Regions from separate parts of the Xanthobacter albus genome, predicted to be linked through region 2. Evidence: predicted binding sites of a transcription regulator. Region 2 holds the regulator's gene; each other region holds the start of a gene.

Region 1 (5,737 bases), 1.3 Mb from region 2:
TGTCGATGGGCACGATGCGCCCCCCGCCGTGGGGCAAGGCGTGGAAGATGCCCAGGGTCTGCTTGCGGGCCTTCTCCAGCACCTTGATGACACGGCCCACATAGGCCTCGCCGGACCCCTCGACGATGCGCAGCAGCACCCGGTCCGAGAGGCCCGGCGCCGCGCCCTGGCTGCGGGCGGTGCGCCGCTGGGCCTGAAGGATGATGCGTGGCGCCTCGCCGTGCTCCTCGCTGTCCCACTCCACCGGCACGGCGACCAGCTCGCCGTCGGCGTCGCGGCTCACCACGTCGGCGAGCACCACCCCTGGCAGGGCGCCGGGCACGTGCAGCTTGCGGCCACGCCGGTCCACGGTGCCTTCATCCGAAAGGCCGCGCAGCAGCTCCTTCAGCTCCACCTTCTGCGCCGCCGAAAGACCGAACGCGCGCGCGATCTCGCGCTTGCCGACGGTACCGCTCTGGCTGGCGATGAAGGCCAGCACCTCCTTCTTGGTGGGCATCTCGCCTGTGGCCTTGGGGGCGATGACGAGGGCTTCCGCCACATGGTCGGCCGCGGCGCGCTTGCGGCCGGAGCGGGTCTTGGCTGGGCGGGCGCTGGCGGGGCGTGAGGAGGGGCGGGTAGGGCGTTTGGGCAAGGGCTCGGCTTCCGTGCGGATGGCCGACGCTAACCGGAACGGCAGCGCGGGGCTAGCGGGTTTGCGGCATGGAGTGTGACCGCGATGCGTGACACCGGCACGGCGGGCGTCTGCCGGGCCGGTGCCCGGCCCCGGCCGTTCGCGCGCGGCGTCGCGTGACGGAAAAGGCCCTGAGGGAGCCTCGGCGCAAACGGAAACGGCCGGGCGCGAGGCCCGGCCGTTCCATTCGTTCTCGCATCCGCCGCCCGAGCAAACCGGCTGTTGCCGGCTTGCGTTCTGCGAAGATTCGCCGGGCGGCGTCGGAGGCTTCGGCTAACCTCAGAAGTCCATGCCGCCGCCCGAGTAAACCGGCTGTTGCCGGTTTGCGTTTTGCGAAGATTCGCCGGGCGGCGTCGGAGGCCTCGGTTAACCTCAGAAGTCCATGCCGCCGCCCGGCATGGACGGGGCCGCGGAGGCGTTCTTCTTCGGCAGCTCGGCGATGAGCGCCTCGGTGGTGATGAGCAGGCCGGCGATGGAGGCCGCATCCTGCAGGGCGGTGCGCACCACCTTGGTGGGGTCGATGATGCCTTCCTTCACCATGTCCACATACTGCCCGGACTGGGCGTTGTAGCCGAAGGTGTAGGCGGCGTTCTCGAGGATCTTGCCCACCACCACCGAGCCGTCGTCGCCGGCGTTGGAGGCGATCTGACGGGCCGGGGCCTGGACCGCCTTGCGGACGATCTCAATGCCGGTCTTCTGGTCGGCATTGTCGACCTTCAGGCCTTCGAGCACCTTCACGGAGCGCAGCAGGGCCACGCCGCCGCCGGGCAGCACGCCTTCTTCCACCGCGGCGCGGGTGGCGTGCAGGGCGTCGTCCACGCGGTCCTTCTTCTCCTTGACCTCGACCTCGGTGGCGCCGCCGACGCGCACGACGGCCACGCCGCCTGCAAGCTTGGCGAGACGCTCCTGGGCCTTCTCACGGTCGTAGTCGGAGGTGGTGGTCTCGATCTGGGCGCGGATCTGGCTGATGCGAGCCTCGATGTCGGCCTTCTCGCCGGCGCCGTCGACGATGGTGGTGTTCTCCTTCTCGATCACCACCTTCTTGGCGCGGCCGAGCATGGAGAGGTTCACGCTGTCGAGCTTGATGCCGAGGTCGTCGGAAATGACGGTGCCGCCGGTGAGGATGGCGATGTCCTGCAGCATGGCCTTGCGGCGATCACCGAAGCCGGGGGCCTTCACCGCGGCCACCTTCAGGCCGCCGCGCAGCTTGTTCACCACCAGGGTGGCCAGGGCCTCGCCCTCGACGTCCTCGGCGATGATGAGCAGCGGCTTGCCGGACTGCACCACCGCCTCGAGCACGGGCAGCAGCTCCTGCAGGCCGGTCAGCTTCTTCTCGTTGATGAGGATGTAGGGATCCTCGAACTCAACGCGCATCTTTTCGGCGTTGGTGACGAAGTAGGGCGAGAGATAGCCGCGGTCGAACTGCATGCCCTCGACCACGTCGAGCTCGGTCTCGAAGGACTTGGCTTCCTCGACGGTGATGACGCCCTCGTTGCCGACCTTCTTCATGGCTTCCGCCAGGAAGGTGCCGACTTCGGTGTCGCCGTTGGCGGAGATGGTGCCGACCTGGGCGATCTCCTCGTTGGAGGTCACGGCCTTGGAGTTGGCGGCGAGGTCCTTGATGATGGCCTCGACGGCGACGTCAATGCCGCGCTTCAGGTCCATCGGGTTCATGCCGGCGGCAACCGCCTTGGCGCCTTCCTTCACGATGGCCTGGGCCAGCACGGTGGCGGTGGTGGTGCCGTCGCCGGCGAGGTCGTTGGTCTTGGAGGCGACCTCACGCACGAGCTGGGCGCCGAGGTTCTCGAAGCGATCCTCGAGCTCGATCTCCTTGGCGACGGTCACGCCGTCCTTGGTGATGCGCGGAGCGCCGAACGACTTCTCGATCACCACGTTGCGGCCCTTGGGGCCGAGCGTCACCTTCACCGCGTTGGCGAGGATGTCCACGCCGCGCAGCACCTTGTCGCGCGCGTCGACGGAGAATTTCACGTCCTTGGCAGCCATGTGCCTTGCTCCTTCAGCTTGGGACGAATGTTCCGGAAATCTTCAAAGGGGCAGGGCCCGCCGGGCGGGCCGCCGCTGGGCGACAGGGGAAATCAGGCGGCCTTCTGGGCGCCGGCCGCGCCTTCGATCACGCCGAGGATGTCGCTCTCCTTCATGATGAGGAGATCCTGGCCGTCGATCTTGACCTCGGTGCCGGACCACTTGCCGAACAGCACCACGTCGCCGGCCTTCACATCGAGGGCGACCAGCTCGCCCTTCTCGTTGCGGGCGCCGGGGCCCACCGCGATCACTTCACCCTGCTGGGGCTTTTCCTTGGCGGTGTCGGGAATGATGATCCCGCCAGCGGACTTCTGCTCGGCGTCGATGCGCTTGACCACCACGCGGTCGTGCAGAGGACGGAAACCCATAGGAGAAACCTCCAGTTGGTTGCTTCTTTTGGAGTCACCGGGCGCTCATGAGCCCGGCCCACGGCCCATCTAGGGGTGGCCAAAAGCTCCCGCAAGGGGGATGGGGAACTTTTTTGGCACTCGGCTTACCCGAGTGCTAGCAGGCGCCAAAATGCTGCGCTGCGAAGAGGTTGGCCGCGGGCAGCGCACGCCGGGGGCGCCGGGCGCTCCGGCCTCCAAGGGCGCACGGCCCTGTCAGCAGTCTTCCATTATCGCTGCTAGTACATTGTTTTTGCAGATGGAAACACTTTTTTGACCTTGGCGGCGCGAGGCTGTTGAGCCGACAATCGATCCTGTCGCCGCCGGAGGAGAAAGGGCCCGGCGGCCCGGTGTCCGGAAGGGGTAGCGTTCACTCGACATTGCATCAGGAGGTCTTGCCGATGACGTCCACAAGTGCATCCGATTCAGGCCGTGCATCCGGTTTGTCGCAGAGTGGTGTTTCCAACGACTTCAAGCTGCAGATGGCGGGTTATGGCCTTGCCACCGCGGAAATTCTCTATCGCATGCCAGATCATCCCTCCGTGCTCCAGAGCTACCTGTGGCAGGAGTACGATCTGTGCCCGAAATTTCCCGAGCTGCACCGCTTCCTGGAATTCTGGCACCGGGAGATCGAGGGGCGACTGCACTCGGTGCGCGTGGCCCATTGCGCGCTCATCAAGCCGGCGGAGATGCGGGCGGTGGACGGCGTGTTCGTGCTGCACTGACCCCGCGCGGGCCAGCAGGCGGCGAACCCGGCGGGCGCCGGGAGGGCGGCGCCCGCCGGACAGAATTGCGTGAGGCGGATCGGGATCGGTTTCACGCGGCGCGCCGGCGTTCTAAAGGTTGAGGGCGGCGGTGAGAGGCGTGCGCGCCCCGCGGGGGTGGGGGCGCACGCCGATCCCGCCGCACCGGAATGGCCCGGCGTGGGCATTCCCGCGTCGCAACGCCGCGCCGGGCTGGTATCCGGGCCCGGCGTGACGGCCGCGCCCTGACACTGCCGCTTTCTCGGTGCTAAAAGGAGCGCCCCCGGCGGAAACACCGCCGCCGGGAGACGCCGTGGAAGAGGCCGCATTGGACCGCCGTACCCCAAGAACGTCCGAACTGCTCGCCGCCGTCCTCTCCGCCCAGGAGGGGGAGAAGGTGGCCATTGGCGATCTCGTCAATGCGCTGCGGAACCGTGCGTTCGGAATCCTCTTCCTCATCTTCGGCATCCCGAACTGCATCCCCATGCCGCCGGGCATACCGGTGATCTGCGGCATCATCCTCGGCCTCATCGGCCTGCAGATGGCCATGGGCCGGCAGGAGCTGTGGCTGCCGGAGAAGATCGCCAACCGCACCTTCTCCCGCGCCATGCTGGAAGCCATCGTCACACGGTCGCGGCCCTGGATCGAGAAGTTCGAGAGCATCTCCCGGCCGCGCTATGAGCAGTTCGCGGGCCCCGCCGCCCGCCGCGTGGTGGGTGCCACTGTGGTGCTGCTGGGCTTCATCCTGCTGCTGCCCATCCCCTTCCTGGGCAACCTGCCGCCCGGCTTCGCCGTGTGCGTGTTCGGCCTCGGCCTCGTGGAGCGGGACGGGCTCGTCATCCTCGCGGGGTTCGGGGCGACGCTCCTCGGCATCGTCATCACGGGGCTGATGAGCTGGGCCATCTGGCAGGGGGCGGTCGCCATCTTCTGAGGCGGCGCCTGTCGCTTCCCCTTGCGTTCCCGCGCCGCCGCTGTAGGAACGCGCCTTCCTTGTTTCCACAAGATCTCTGCAAGCCTGCCACGATGCGTGTCGACGCCTTCGATTTCGAGCTTCCCCCCGAGCGGATCGCCCTGCGCCCCGCCGAGCCGCGTGAATCCGCGCGCCTGCTGGTGGTGCGCCCCGGCGGCGTCCCGGAGCTGGCGGATTATCGCGTGGGCGACCTGCCGCAGTTCCTCCAGCCCGGCGACGCGCTGGTGGTGAACGACACCCGCGTCATTCCCGCCGCCCTGGAAGGCACGCGCACCCGCGAGGCGGCCGGCACGGTGCATGTGGAGGCGACGCTGGTGAAGCGGCTCGATGGCCACCGCTGGACCGCCTTCGCCAAGCCCGCCAAGCGCCTGAGGGAAGGGGACATCATCCGCTTCGGGCGCGAGGGCGGCGCCTGCATGCTCGGCACCCTCGACGCGCGGGTGGAGGCGCGGCGGGAGGGGGAGGTGGACCTCGCCTTCGACCTGTCCGGCCCGGCGCTCGACGATGCCCTGGCCCAGGTGGGCCACATGCCCATTCCGCCCTATATCGCCGCCCGCCGCGCCGAGGATGCGCGCGACCGCACCGACTACCAGACCCTGTTCGCCCGCGTGGACGGCTCGGTGGCCGCGCCCACGGCGAGCCTGCACTTCACGCCCGCGCTGATGGCGGCGGTGAAGGCGCGCGGCGTCGAGGTGGTGACCGTGACGCTGCATGTGGGCCCCGGCACCTTCCTGCCCGTGAAGGCGGACGACACCGCCGAGCACCGCATGCATGCCGAGTGGGGCGAGGTTTCCGCCGAGACCGCAGCCACGCTGAACGCGGCCAAGTCGCGCGGCGGGCGCATCGTCACCGTTGGCTCGACGCCGACGCGGCTGATCGAGAGCGCGGCGGGGGAGGATGGCGCCATCCGGCCCTTCGTGGGCGA
Region 2 (5,737 bases):
GTCGGGCGCCCCATGCCCAGGTGGGGCTCCACCCGCTCCACCAGCACCTTCGAGAAGATATCGGCCCAGCCGTCGTCCGCCGCCACGCGGATGCCGGCCGCGCGCGCGGCCGCGGCCAGCGGCGCCGGGTCCGCGGGAATGCCGGGGGCGGGCAGGGTGGCGGGCAGGTCGATGCCCGCGTGCCGCGCGAAAGCCTCGGTGAGGGTGAGGCTTTCCGGCTCCGCGAATGGATCGCACGCCGCGCCGCGATAGGCGAAGGCGCCGGCGCCCCCGGTGCGGGCAGCGAGCCGCAGCAGAGCGGTGCAATCCTCCATGAGGTCCGCGCAGGAGGCGCCCGCGCGGTACCATTCCAGCATGGTGAACTCCGGATGGTGGGCCATGCCCCGCTCCCGGTTCCGGAACACGCGCGCCAGCTCGAAGATGCGCGGCTCGCCCGCCGCCAGCAGCTTCTTGGCGGTGAATTCGGGCGAGGTGCGCAGGTGGAGCGGCCGGCGGCCGCCGTCGGGGGCGGTGATCTCGGTCGCGAAGGCGTGCAGGTGCGCCTCGTTGCCGGGCGAAACCTGGAGGATGGGTGTCTCCACCTCCATGAAGTCCCGCTCCAGGAACCAGGCCCGCGTTGCGGCCGTGATGCGGCCCCGCGCCAGGAGGAAGGGGCGGCGGTCGGCATGGACCTCCCGGTCCCACCAGGGGCTTTGGCCGGAGCCAGATACCAGTTTCACGGGGAAACGTCCTTCACAAGCCGGATTGGGCATCCGAAACGCCGTGGCGAGGGTGGCGCTCGGCGTCAAGATGGGTATGGTGCGCGCCGACGAAGATAAGCGGCGTGCCGCCGCGAAAAGTTCGAGGAAGACGCGACGTGGTCAAGGTCATCGCCAGCTCCCTGCGCAAAGGCAACGTGGTCGATATCGACGACAAGCTCTATGTGGTGCTCACCGCCGAGAACATCCATCCCGGCAAGGGCACGCCGGTCACGCAGCTCGACATGCGCCGCATCTCCGATGGCGTGAAGATCTCCGAGCGCTACCGCACCACCGAGCAGGTGGAGCGCGCCTTCGTGGAAGATCGCCCGCATACCTTCCTGTACGAGGATTCGGAAGGCTACACCTTCATGAATCCCGAGAGCTTCGAGCAGCTGACGGTGTCCAAGGAAGTGATGGGGGACCTTGCCGTGTACCTCCAGGAAGGCATGGAATGCATGCTTTCCACGCACAATGGCAATCCCATCGCTATCGAGCTGCCGGCGCGCGTCACCCTGGAGATCGTGGACACCGAGCCCACCGTGAAGGGGCAGACCGCCTCCTCCTCCTACAAGCCGGCCGTGCTCTCCAACGGCGTGCGCACCATGGTGCCCCCGCATGTCGCCGCCGGCACCCGCGTGGTCGTGATGACCGTCGACGGCTCCTATGTGGAGCGCGCCAAGGACTGAGGGTGTCCTCCGCCGTCGCCCCCACCTGTGGAATGACGGCGAGACCCTTCGTTCCCGCGCCCTAAGCCTAAAGGCCCAGGGAACTTTCGCCCCCGCCGCCCGTTGAGCGGGAAAACGGCTGAAGCCCGCCGATGCCGCCCCGCCAGATGCCGGGGCGGGCCGGAGGGGAGGCCGGAAAAGGACCTGTCGCGCGCCTGTGCCGCGGCCGGTTGGCGAAAGGCGTGACGACATGGATCTCGCGGGATTGCGGGTGCTCGTCGTGGAAGACGAGTTCCTGGTCGCCCTGGGCCTCGAAGGCGAGCTGCGCACCCTCGGGTGCGATGTGGTGGGCCCCGTGGCCAGCCTATCGGCGGCCATGGCCGCCGCTCGCAGCGAGGGCCTCGACGCGGCGCTTCTGGACGTGAGCCTCGGCAGCGAGAGCGTTTTCCCCGCCGCGGTGGTGCTGGCGGATCGGGGCGTGCCCTTCGTGTTCTGCTCGGCCTTTACCGGGCGTGAGCCCATGCCGCGCGCCTTGGCGGACCGGCCCCGCGTCGCCAAGCCCTTCACCGGTCGCATGATTGCGGATGCCCTCGTCACCATCGTGAACGGCAATGCGGGAGAAGATGGCCTTTCAGCCGGCTCCGGTGACGGTCGCGCCGACGCGGCGCACCTGCCCGCCCCGGAGCGTTCCTAGAGCAATTCCAGCGAAAGTGTGCAGCGGTTTCGCGTCCGGAATTGCGTCAAATCAATAAGTTAGAGCAATTCCAGCAAAAGTGCGCAGCGGTTTCGCGTCCGGAATTGCCTCAAATCAATAGGTTAGGGCAATTCCAGCGAAAGCGTGCAGCGGTTTTGCGCGGGGAATTGCGGCAGAGCCAGGATTGAGCGCATTTTCAAGAGAAGTGGGTCCCGGCTCACGCAAAGAAAATGCGCGATATCGAAAACCCAGAATGATTGCCGCGAGCCGATGCGAGCGGAAAACGATCGACGGCGCGGCCAAGAGAAGCCAGAGCGCCTGACAATGCGCCCGGCCAATTCGTTGAGGTGGCCGGATCGGGACGGCGGCTTCGCGGCGGTGGGAGAGGGGACGACCCGTTTGGCCGGATGGTTCCCCTCCGGCTTTCACTGCGTGCGGCAATCTGGAAATGCTGATTGAGATGGAGAGCCCGGAGGCGGGCCGTCGGCCCGCCCGGTGTCCTCGCTTGGCCGTCAGGCCTCGCCTTCCGGCTTGGCCTCGGGCGCCGGGGCCTCGGCCTTGGGGCCGCCGCGGGCGACGCCCACCATGGCCGGACGCAGCACGCGCTCGCCGATGACGTAGCCCGCCTGCACCACCTGCACCACCGTGCCGTTGGGCACGGACGGGTCCGGCACCTCGAACATGGCCTGATGAAGGTTGGGGTCGAACTTCTCGCCGCGCGGCTCGATGCGGCGGATCTTGTGCTTTTCCAGAGCCTGGGCGAGGCCGCGCTCGGTGATCTCGATGCCTTCGAGCAGCGCCTTCACGGCGCCCTCGGCCTGGTCCTTGGCCTCGTCATCCACGGCCGAGAGCGCGCGGTTGAGGTCATCGGCGACCGTCAGCATGTCGCGGGCGAAGGAGGCGATGCCGTAAACCTTGGCGTCGGCGATTTCCCTGTCGGCGCGGCGGCGCACATTCTCGGCCTCGGCGAAGGCGCGCAGATACTTGTCCTTCAGCGCGGCGATCTCCGTTTCCAGGCGCTCCTTCTCGGCCTGGAGAGAGGGCTCGGCGGGAGAGCCCGCCTCGGGAGCGCCCGCCTGGTTGAGCCCCGTGTCCTCGATGCCGTCGCCGGTCTCCGGCGCGCGCGTCTGCTCGCTCATCCGGTCTTTCCTTTTTGGCTGGAGAAGGTCCGTGCGGACCTGCCGTTGATCCCACGGCATATCGGAGCGTGGAGGGCAAAAATCAAGCCTGCGCGATCAGATGGGGACGCGCCATCAGGCCGCGTCGCCCCCTCCCGGCGCGCCGAGCACCCGGCTCACGAGGCGGGCGGTGAAGTCCACCATGGGCACGATGCGCCCGTAATTGAGCCGCGTCGGCCCGATGACGCCGAGCACGCCCACCACCCGCCCCTGGCCATCGCGATAGGGCGCGACGATGGTGGAGGAGCCGGACAGGGAGAACAGCCGGTTCTCCGAGCCGATGAAGATGCGCAGCGCCTGCGCCTCCTCGGCGCGGCCCAGGAGGTCCACCACCTCGCGCTTCGATTCGAGGTCGTCGAACAGCAGGCGGATGCGCTCCAGGTCCTCCAGGGCATGAAGGTCCTCCAGCAGCTTCGCCTGCCCGCGCACGATGAGCTTGCGCTCGGCCGGGTCGTCGCCGGACCAGGAGGCGAGCCCATCCTCCACCACCCGCGCGGTGATGGCGTCGAGGTCGCGCCGCAGCTCGGCGAGCAGGCTCTCCATCTCGGCCCGCGCCTCCGCCAGGGTGCGGCCGCGGATGTGGGCGTTGAGGAAGTTTGTCGCTTCCGTGAGTGCGGACACGGGCAGCCCCGGCGGCAGCGCCAGGGCCCGATTCTCCACCTGCCCGTCCTCGGAGACGAGGATCACCAGCGCCCGGCCGGGGTCGAGGGGCACGAATTCCACATGCTTCAGGCGCGGGTCGGTCTTGGTGGCGGTGACCACGCCCGCCCCGCGCGCGAGGCCGGAGAGCAGGGTGGAGGCCTCCTGCAGCACGCCTTCCACGGTGGTGTTGCGGGCGGCCGCCACCACCTGGGTCTCGATGCTGGTGCGGTCGCGCTCGTTGACGTCGCCAACCTCCATCAGCGCGTCCACGAAGAAGCGCAGTCCGCGCTCCGTGGGCAGGCGCCCGGCGCTGGTGTGGGGGGCGTAGATGAGGCCCGCCGCCTCCAGGTCCGCCATCACGTTGCGCACCGAGGCGGGCGAGAGCGTCATGGGGATGAGGCGGGAGAGGTTGCGCGAGCCCACCGGCTCGCCGGTGGCGAGATAGCTCTCCACGATCTGGCGGAAGATCTCGCGCGCGCGGGCGTCGATCTGCGCCAGGGCGCCGGAGGAGAGGGAGAAGAGAGGATCGATCGCCACGGATGCGCACGCCTTTCAGGTGCCGTCCCGCACGCGGCGGCCGCGGGGCGGGTGGCTTTCCTATATGTGTCGCCTCCCGCCCTTCGCTTCAAGCGTGTTGCGGCCGTCCCGCCCTTGCGGTTTGCGCCCCGCGGCTCCAAAAGGAGCGCCCGAAGCGAGAGACATGAAGGAATACGCCATGCGCCCCAGCAAGCGCGCCAGCACCGAGATGCGCGCCGTTTCATTCGAGCGGGGCGTGATGCGCCACGCGGAAGGCTCCTGCCTCGTGAAGTTCGGCGACACCCACGTGCTGGTTTCCGCCACCCTGGAGGAGCGCCTGCCGCCGTGGCTGAAGGGCCAGGGCCGGGGCTGGGTCACCGCCGAATATTCCATGCTGCCTCGCGCCACCCATGACCGCACCCGGCGCGAATCCACCACCGGGCGCCCCTCCGGCCGCACCCAGGAGATCCAGCGCCTGATCGGCCGCTCCCTGCGCTCGGTGACGGATCTCGTCGCCATGGGTGAGAAGCAGATCACCGTCGACTGCGACGTGCTCCAGGCCGACGGCGGTACCCGCACCGCCTCCATCACCGGCGCCTGGATCGCGCTCCACGACTGCCTCTCCTGGATGCGCGCGCGCTCCATGATCCGCGAGATGCCCCTGAAGGAGCACGTGGCGGCGGTCTCCTGCGGCATCTACGAGGGCACGCCGGTGCTCGATCTCGACTACGCCGAGGATTCGGTGGCCGAGACCGACGCCAATTTCGTGATGACCGGCTCCGGCGGCATTGTCGAGATCCAGGGCACGGCCGAGAAGACCCCGTTCTCGCAGGATGAGCTTCTCTCCCTGCTCGGCCTCGCCCGCAGCGGGGTGGAGCATCTGGTGGAGCTGCAGAAGAAGGCGATCGCCTGATGGCTCACCGCATCCTCACCGGGCGGCTCGTGGTCGCCACCCACAATCCCGGCAAGCTCATCGAGATGCGCATGCTGCTGGAGCCCTTCGGGGTGGATGCGGTCTCCGCCGGCGAGCTCGGCCTTGCCGAGCCCGAGGAAACCGCCGAGACCTTCGAGGGCAATGCCCGGCTGAAGGCCGAGGCGGCGGCGGGCGCCGCGCGGCTGCCCGCCTTCGCGGACGATTCCGGCCTCGTGGTGGATGCGCTCGGCGGCGCGCCGGGCATCCACACCGCCCGCTGGGCGGGGCCGGACCGCGACTTCGAGATGGCCATGGAGAAGGTGCAGGCCGCGCTGGAGAAGGCCGGCGCCACCGCGCCCGCGCAGCGCCGGGCGCGCTTCGTCTCGGCC
Region 3 (5,737 bases), 1.8 Mb from region 2:
ATACTTCGTGTGGAACGAGTGGAACAACCTGTCCATCTCCAACGTGATCGTCGGCATCCTGCTGATCGGCCTCGTGGGCATGGTCCTCGATCTCATCCTGGCGCGCCTCCAGCGGCGCGTGACCTTCCCGGAGTGAGCGCCATGGGCGAGACCGACAGCAAATTCATCTCCATCGAGGGCATCGCCCGGCGCTATCCCCGGCGCGAGGGCGGCGAGACCACCATCTTCGAGAATTTGTGGCTCCAGGTGCCGCGCGGCGAGTTCGTGTGCATCATCGGCCACTCGGGATGCGGCAAGACCTCCGTGCTCAACATCCTGGCGGGGCTGGAGACGCCCTCCGAGGGCGCGGTGATCGTGGACGGGCAGGCCATCTCCGGCCCCAGCCTCGACCGCGCCGTGATCTTCCAGGGCCACGCGCTGCTGCCCTGGAAGAGCGTGCTCGGCAATGTCGCCTATGCGGTCTCCTCCCGCTGGCGCAAGGCGGGCAAGGCGGAGGTGGAGGAGCGTTCCCGCCGGTTCATCGAGCTCGTGGGCCTCAAGGGCAGCGAGGCGAAGAAGCCGGCCGAGCTCTCCGGCGGCATGCGCCAGCGCGTGGGCATCGCCCGCGCCCTCTCCATCGAGCCGAAGATCCTGCTCATGGACGAGCCCTTCTCGGCCCTCGACGCCCTCACCCGCGGCACGCTGCAGGATGAGGTGCGCCGCATCTGCATCTCCACCGGGCAGACCGTGGTGATGATCACCCACGACGTGGACGAGGCCATCTACCTCGCCGACCGGATCGTGCTCATGACCAACGGCCCCGAGGCCATGGTGGCCGAGGTGGTGGAGAACCCGCTGCCCAAGGACCGCGCCCGCGACAGCATCCACCGCCACGAGGACTACTACACGGTGCGCAACCACCTCGTGGACTTCCTGGTGAGCCGCAGCCGCACCTTCCGCGACGAGAAGCCCACCGGCTACGACACCCGCCGTCCGCCCCTCGTCAGGCTCGGAGCCGCCGCCCGCGCGGCGGCGGCCGTCGAGGCCGCCAACACCATCCGCTTTCCCGCCGCAGCCGCCGGCCGCGACTGAGGCGCGAGGACCCCGCTCGCCGACGGTCACGCCGGCGCCGGCACACTCTCCGACATCCGACATCCAAGCGTGGAGACGAAAATGAAGCGTGAGCAGCTCACCGAGAAGATTCTCGATATCAAGCGCGAGAAGGGCTGGAGCTGGAAGTACATCTGCGAGCAGATCGGCGGCATCTCGCCCATCCTCGTCACCGGCGCCCTGCTGGGCCAGATGAAGCTGGTGAAGCCCCTGGCCAAGAAGGCCGCCACCCTGTTCGGCCTCTCCGAGATGGAGGAGCGGATGCTGAACGAGGTGCCCATGCGCGGCACCCCCATGCCCCCCACCGATCCGCTCATCTATCGCTTCTACGAGCTGATCCTGGTGAACGGCCCGGCCATCAAGGCGCTGATCGAGGACGAGTTCGGCGACGGCATCATGTCCGCCATCGACTTCAACATGGATATCGCCCGCGAGGCCAACGAGAAGGGAGACCGCGTCGCCATCTCCATGTCCGGCAAGTTCCTGCCCTACAAGTATTACGGGGCGGAGCAGGGCATCCAGCAGCTCGGCTACAAGGAAGACTGAAGCCGGGAGAGCGGCGGCGCCCCGCGGGCCTGCCGCTCATCTGCCGCGCGCGGCGCGTCCCTTGTCGCGAAGCGTGAGATTCAAGAAAGGCCGGCGCCCTCGGGCGCCGGCCTTTCTCACATCAGCTGCAGCGCACGTAGACCATGGTGCCGTAGCGCTTGGCGACCTCGGAATCGACCCAGCGCAGCACTAGAACGTTGCCGTCGAAGCGCATCACCTGGCGGTCGGTCTGGGCGCCGGCGGGCTCGTCGGGCGGGCCGAGGAAGATGGGGCCGTTGCCCACCTGCTTCGACACCACCTCGGTCAGCTTGTTGTCGTCCGCGAGATACATCATCACGCCCCCGCCGGTGCCGGCGGTGATGACATACGGATTCGAGCACTGGGCCTTGGCCTGGGTCTCGGTGCGGCCGGCGTCATCGGGGCGGTGGTAGGCGGCAAGGCCCCAGCGGCCCACGAGGCGATCCGGCGGAATGGGGCTGGTGAACACCGGCCTTGCGGGCGGCGGCGGCTCGGAAGGCGTGGTGCTGCAGGCAGCGAGCGTCAGCGCCAGCGCGGTGGCGGCGACCCCGGCGAGGCCGGCGCGAGAGGACTTCCCGGAGCGCGCGTTCGATCGTGCAAGCGTGATGTTCATGGGATATTCCGAGGCCTCCGCCGTCTCAACTCCGGTCCTTGCCATCGCCCACACGGGTGCCGGCCGGCGCGCCGACCATAACTGCTCATCCCCGCGGCGTCGATAATGCTTCGTGCCGGCTGCCGCCGCGCGGGGCGAACCGCCTCGCCGGCCTTCGGAAATCGACTTTACGCGGCGCCGGTTACCGGTTCGTATCCCACCCCCGCGCGCAGCGAGTTTCAGCCGCCCGCCTTGACGGAGCGGGGAGGCGCGCTTATCTCCCCGGCGAGCTTGGCACTCCGCTTCGGAGAGTGCCAGCAGTCTGGGCAGCGGCGCGAGCCGCGGCAAATCCATGTTCCGAGAGGAATAGACCCATGTCCTTCCGTCCCCTGCACGACCGCGTGGTGGTCAAGCGCATCGAAGCCGAGCAGAAGACCGCCGGCGGCATCATCATCCCCGACACCGCCAAGGAAAAGCCCCAGGAGGGCGAGGTGGTGGCCGTGGGTCCCGGCGCGCGCGACGAAGCCGGCAAGCTCATTGCCCTCGACGTGAAGGCCGGCGACCGCGTGCTGTTCGGCAAGTGGTCCGGCACCGAGGTCAAGATCGACGGCCAGGACCTGCTCATCATGAAGGAAAGCGACATCCTCGGCGTCATCGCCAAGTGAGTCGTCGCCAGGGGGCCGCCGCCGGGTGCGTCGTCGCCGGGTGATGTGACCCCTCCGGTCGTTTAGAAATTCAAGTCAGGAGGCCGAAATGGCTGCCAAAGAAGTGAAGTTTTCCGCCGACGCGCGCGAGAAGCTGCTGCGCGGCGTGGATATCCTCGCCAACGCGGTGAAGGTGACCCTGGGTCCCAAGGGCCGCAACGTGGTGATCGAGAAGTCGTTCGGCGCCCCGCGCATCACCAAGGACGGCGTCTCCGTCGCCAAGGAGATCGAGCTCGAGGACAAGTTCGAGAACCTCGGCGCCCAGCTCGTGCGTGAGGTCGCCTCCAAGACCAACGACCTCGCCGGCGACGGCACCACCACCGCCACCGTGCTGGCCCAGGCCATCGTGAAGGAAGGCGCCAAGGCGGTTGCCGCCGGCATGAACCCGATGGACCTGAAGCGCGGCATCGACATCGCCGTCGCCGCCGCCCTCAAGGACATCCAGGGCCGCTCCAAGAAGGTCTCCTCCTCCGCCGAAGTGGCGCAGGTGGGCACCATCTCCGCCAACGGTGACTCGTCCATCGGCGAGATGATCGCCGGCGCCATGCAGCGCGTGGGCAACGAAGGCGTCATCACCGTCGAGGAAGCCAAGACCGCCGACACCGAGCTCGACGTGGTCGAAGGCATGCAGTTCGACCGCGGCTATCTCTCTCCGTACTTCATCACCAATGCGGAGAAGATGATCGCCGACCTGGAAGAGCCCTACATCCTCATCTTCGAGAAGAAGCTCTCCGGCCTCCAGCCGATCCTCCCGGTCCTCGAGGCCGTGGTGCAGTCCGGCCGTCCGCTGGTGATCGTCGCCGAGGACGTCGAGGGCGAGGCCCTGGCCACCCTCGTGGTCAACAAGCTGCGCGGCGGCCTGAAGGTCGCGGCGGTGAAGGCTCCCGGCTTCGGTGATCGTCGCAAGGCCATGCTGGAGGATATCGCCATCCTCACCGGCGGCCAGGTGATCTCCGAGGATCTCGGCATCAAGCTCGAGAACGTGACCCTCGCCCAGCTCGGCCGCGCCAAGAAGGTCATCCTCGAGAAGGAGAAGACCACCATCGTCGACGGCGTCGGCGAGAAGGCCGACATCGAGGCGCGCGTCGCCCAGATCAAGGCGCAGATCGAAGGCACCACCTCCGACTACGACCGTGAGAAGCTCCAGGAGCGTCTCGCGAAGCTCGCCGGCGGCGTGGCCGTGATCCGCGTGGGCGGCTCCACGGAAGTGGAAGTCAAGGAGAAGAAGGACCGCGTGGACGACGCGCTCAACGCCACCCGCGCCGCGGTGGAAGAAGGCATCGTCCCCGGCGGCGGCGTGGCCCTGCTGCGCGCCAAGGCCGCGGTGGAGGCTCTCACCTCCGACAACGCCGACATCAAGGCCGGCATCAAGATCGTGCTGCGCGCCCTTGAGGCCCCGATCCGCCAGATCGCCGAGAATTCCGGCGTGGAAGGCTCCATCGTGGTGGGCAAGGTGCTCGAGGCGACCGATCCGAACTTCGGCTTCAACGCCCAGACCGAGGAATATGTGGACCTCGTCGCCGCCGGCGTCGTGGACCCCGCCAAGGTGGTGCGCACCGCGCTGCAGGACGCCGGCTCCGTGGCCGGCCTGCTGGTGACCACCGAAGCCCTCGTGGCCGAGCTGCCGAAGAAGGACGCGGCCCTCCCCGCCATGCCCGGCGGCGGCATGGGCGGCATGGGTGGCATGGACTTCTGAGGACGTCCCTGCCGACCGAGACTTCGGGTGCCGAAGCCGGCTGGGCCGGCTTCGGTGGCGGCGTGGACTTCTGATCCAGCCGCCCCGTCGGTCTGTGAAAAAAGAAAAGGGCGCGGCTTCGGCCGCGCCCTTTTCTTTTGGCTGGAGGCGCCCGGCCTCCCCCGCCCTCGGCCCGGTCCCGCCCACCGGCCTTCGGAGCCCCCACGCGGCGTTCAAGCGAAAGCTGCTTGGGTACCGGTCAGGAACCGGGTCCGTGGCCTCACGTCCCGCAGAAGGTCTGGTAGTCCTTCATCTCCGGCGGCAGATCGGCATAAGCGGAAAAGCGCGGCTGCTCCTCGTAGGGCCTCTGGATCACGCCCAGCAGCTCCTCGAACGGGGCGTAGTCGGCGTTGTCCACCGCCGCCTCCAGCGCCCATTCCACCTGATGGTTGCGCGGAATGTACCTGGGGTTCACGCGGTCCATGGCGGCCCGGACGGCGGCGCCGTCGCGCCCCGCCTGCGCGAGCCGCGCCCGCCAGCGCTCCACCCAGGCGTCGAACGCCTCGCGATCGAGGAACAGGTCGCGCGCCGGGTCGGGGCCCTCGGTGCCTTCCGCGGCCGCGCCCAGGCGGCGGAAGAGAAGGGTGAAGTCCGCCTTCCCCGCCTGCATCACCTGCAACAGCTCCAGCGCCAGCGCCACATCCTCCGCCGTGCCGCCGGAAAGGCCGATCTTCTCCAGCAGGCCCGCGTGGTAGGCCGCCTCGAAGCGGCGCGGGAAGGTGCCCAGCAGCGCGTTCGCCTCCTCCACCGCCGGCTCCCGCTCCGCGTTCAGCAGCGGAATGAGGCATTCGGCCAGGCGCGCGAGGTTCCAGTGGGCGATCTGCGGCTGGTTCTTGTAGGCGTAGCGGCCCATGTAATCGATGGACGAGAACACGGTCGAAGGGTGGTACGCATCCATGAAGGCGCAGGGTCCGTAGTCTATTGTTTCGCCGGCTATGGACATATTGTCGGTGTTCATCACCCCGTGGATGAAGCCGATGAGCTGCCAGCGCGCCACCACCGCCGCCTGGCGTTCCATCACCTTTTCCAGCAGCCCGGCATAGGGCCGCGTGG

The links. The regulator HrcA, encoded in region 2, represses chaperone genes, less so after heat shock. The targets are predictions, from matches to a motif close to GTTAGCACTCNCNNNNNGNGAGTGCTAAC.
Region 1: groES (co-chaperone GroES) is a predicted target of HrcA. The motif match lies at 3,194-3,222, and genes of this name have one in related genera.
Region 3: groES (co-chaperone GroES) is a predicted target of HrcA. The motif match lies at 2,536-2,564, and genes of this name have one in related genera.

What each region holds. Positions count from the first base shown of each region.
Region 1 covers NZ_CM195532.1:3,030,885-3,036,621, forward strand. The annotation lists gene rnr (ribonuclease R) at 1-520, opposite strand, end outside; gene groL (chaperonin GroEL) at 1,043-2,674, opposite strand; gene groES (co-chaperone GroES) at 2,767-3,081, opposite strand; gene V5F75_RS13540 (usg protein) at 3,582-3,824, shown strand; gene V5F75_RS13545 (exopolysaccharide biosynthesis protein) at 4,156-4,773, shown strand; gene queA (tRNA preQ1(34) S-adenosylmethionine ribosyltransferase-isomerase QueA) at 4,866-5,737, shown strand, end outside.
Region 2 covers NZ_CM195532.1:4,298,502-4,304,238, reverse strand. The annotation lists gene epmA (EF-P lysine aminoacylase EpmA) at 1-752, opposite strand, end outside; gene efp (elongation factor P) at 857-1,426, shown strand; gene V5F75_RS19120 (response regulator) at 1,656-2,099, shown strand; gene grpE (nucleotide exchange factor GrpE) at 2,612-3,238, opposite strand; gene hrcA (heat-inducible transcriptional repressor HrcA) at 3,353-4,456, opposite strand; gene rph (ribonuclease PH) at 4,635-5,348, shown strand; gene rdgB (RdgB/HAM1 family non-canonical purine NTP pyrophosphatase) at 5,348-5,737, shown strand, end outside.
Region 3 covers NZ_CM195532.1:2,531,152-2,536,888, reverse strand. The annotation lists gene ntrB (nitrate ABC transporter permease) at 1-136, shown strand, start outside; gene V5F75_RS11195 (ABC transporter ATP-binding protein) at 142-1,071, shown strand; gene cynS (cyanase) at 1,153-1,635, shown strand; gene V5F75_RS11185 (hypothetical protein) at 1,757-2,266, opposite strand; gene groES (co-chaperone GroES) at 2,620-2,910, shown strand; gene groL (chaperonin GroEL) at 2,999-4,645, shown strand; gene V5F75_RS11170 (protein adenylyltransferase SelO) at 4,905-5,737, opposite strand, start outside.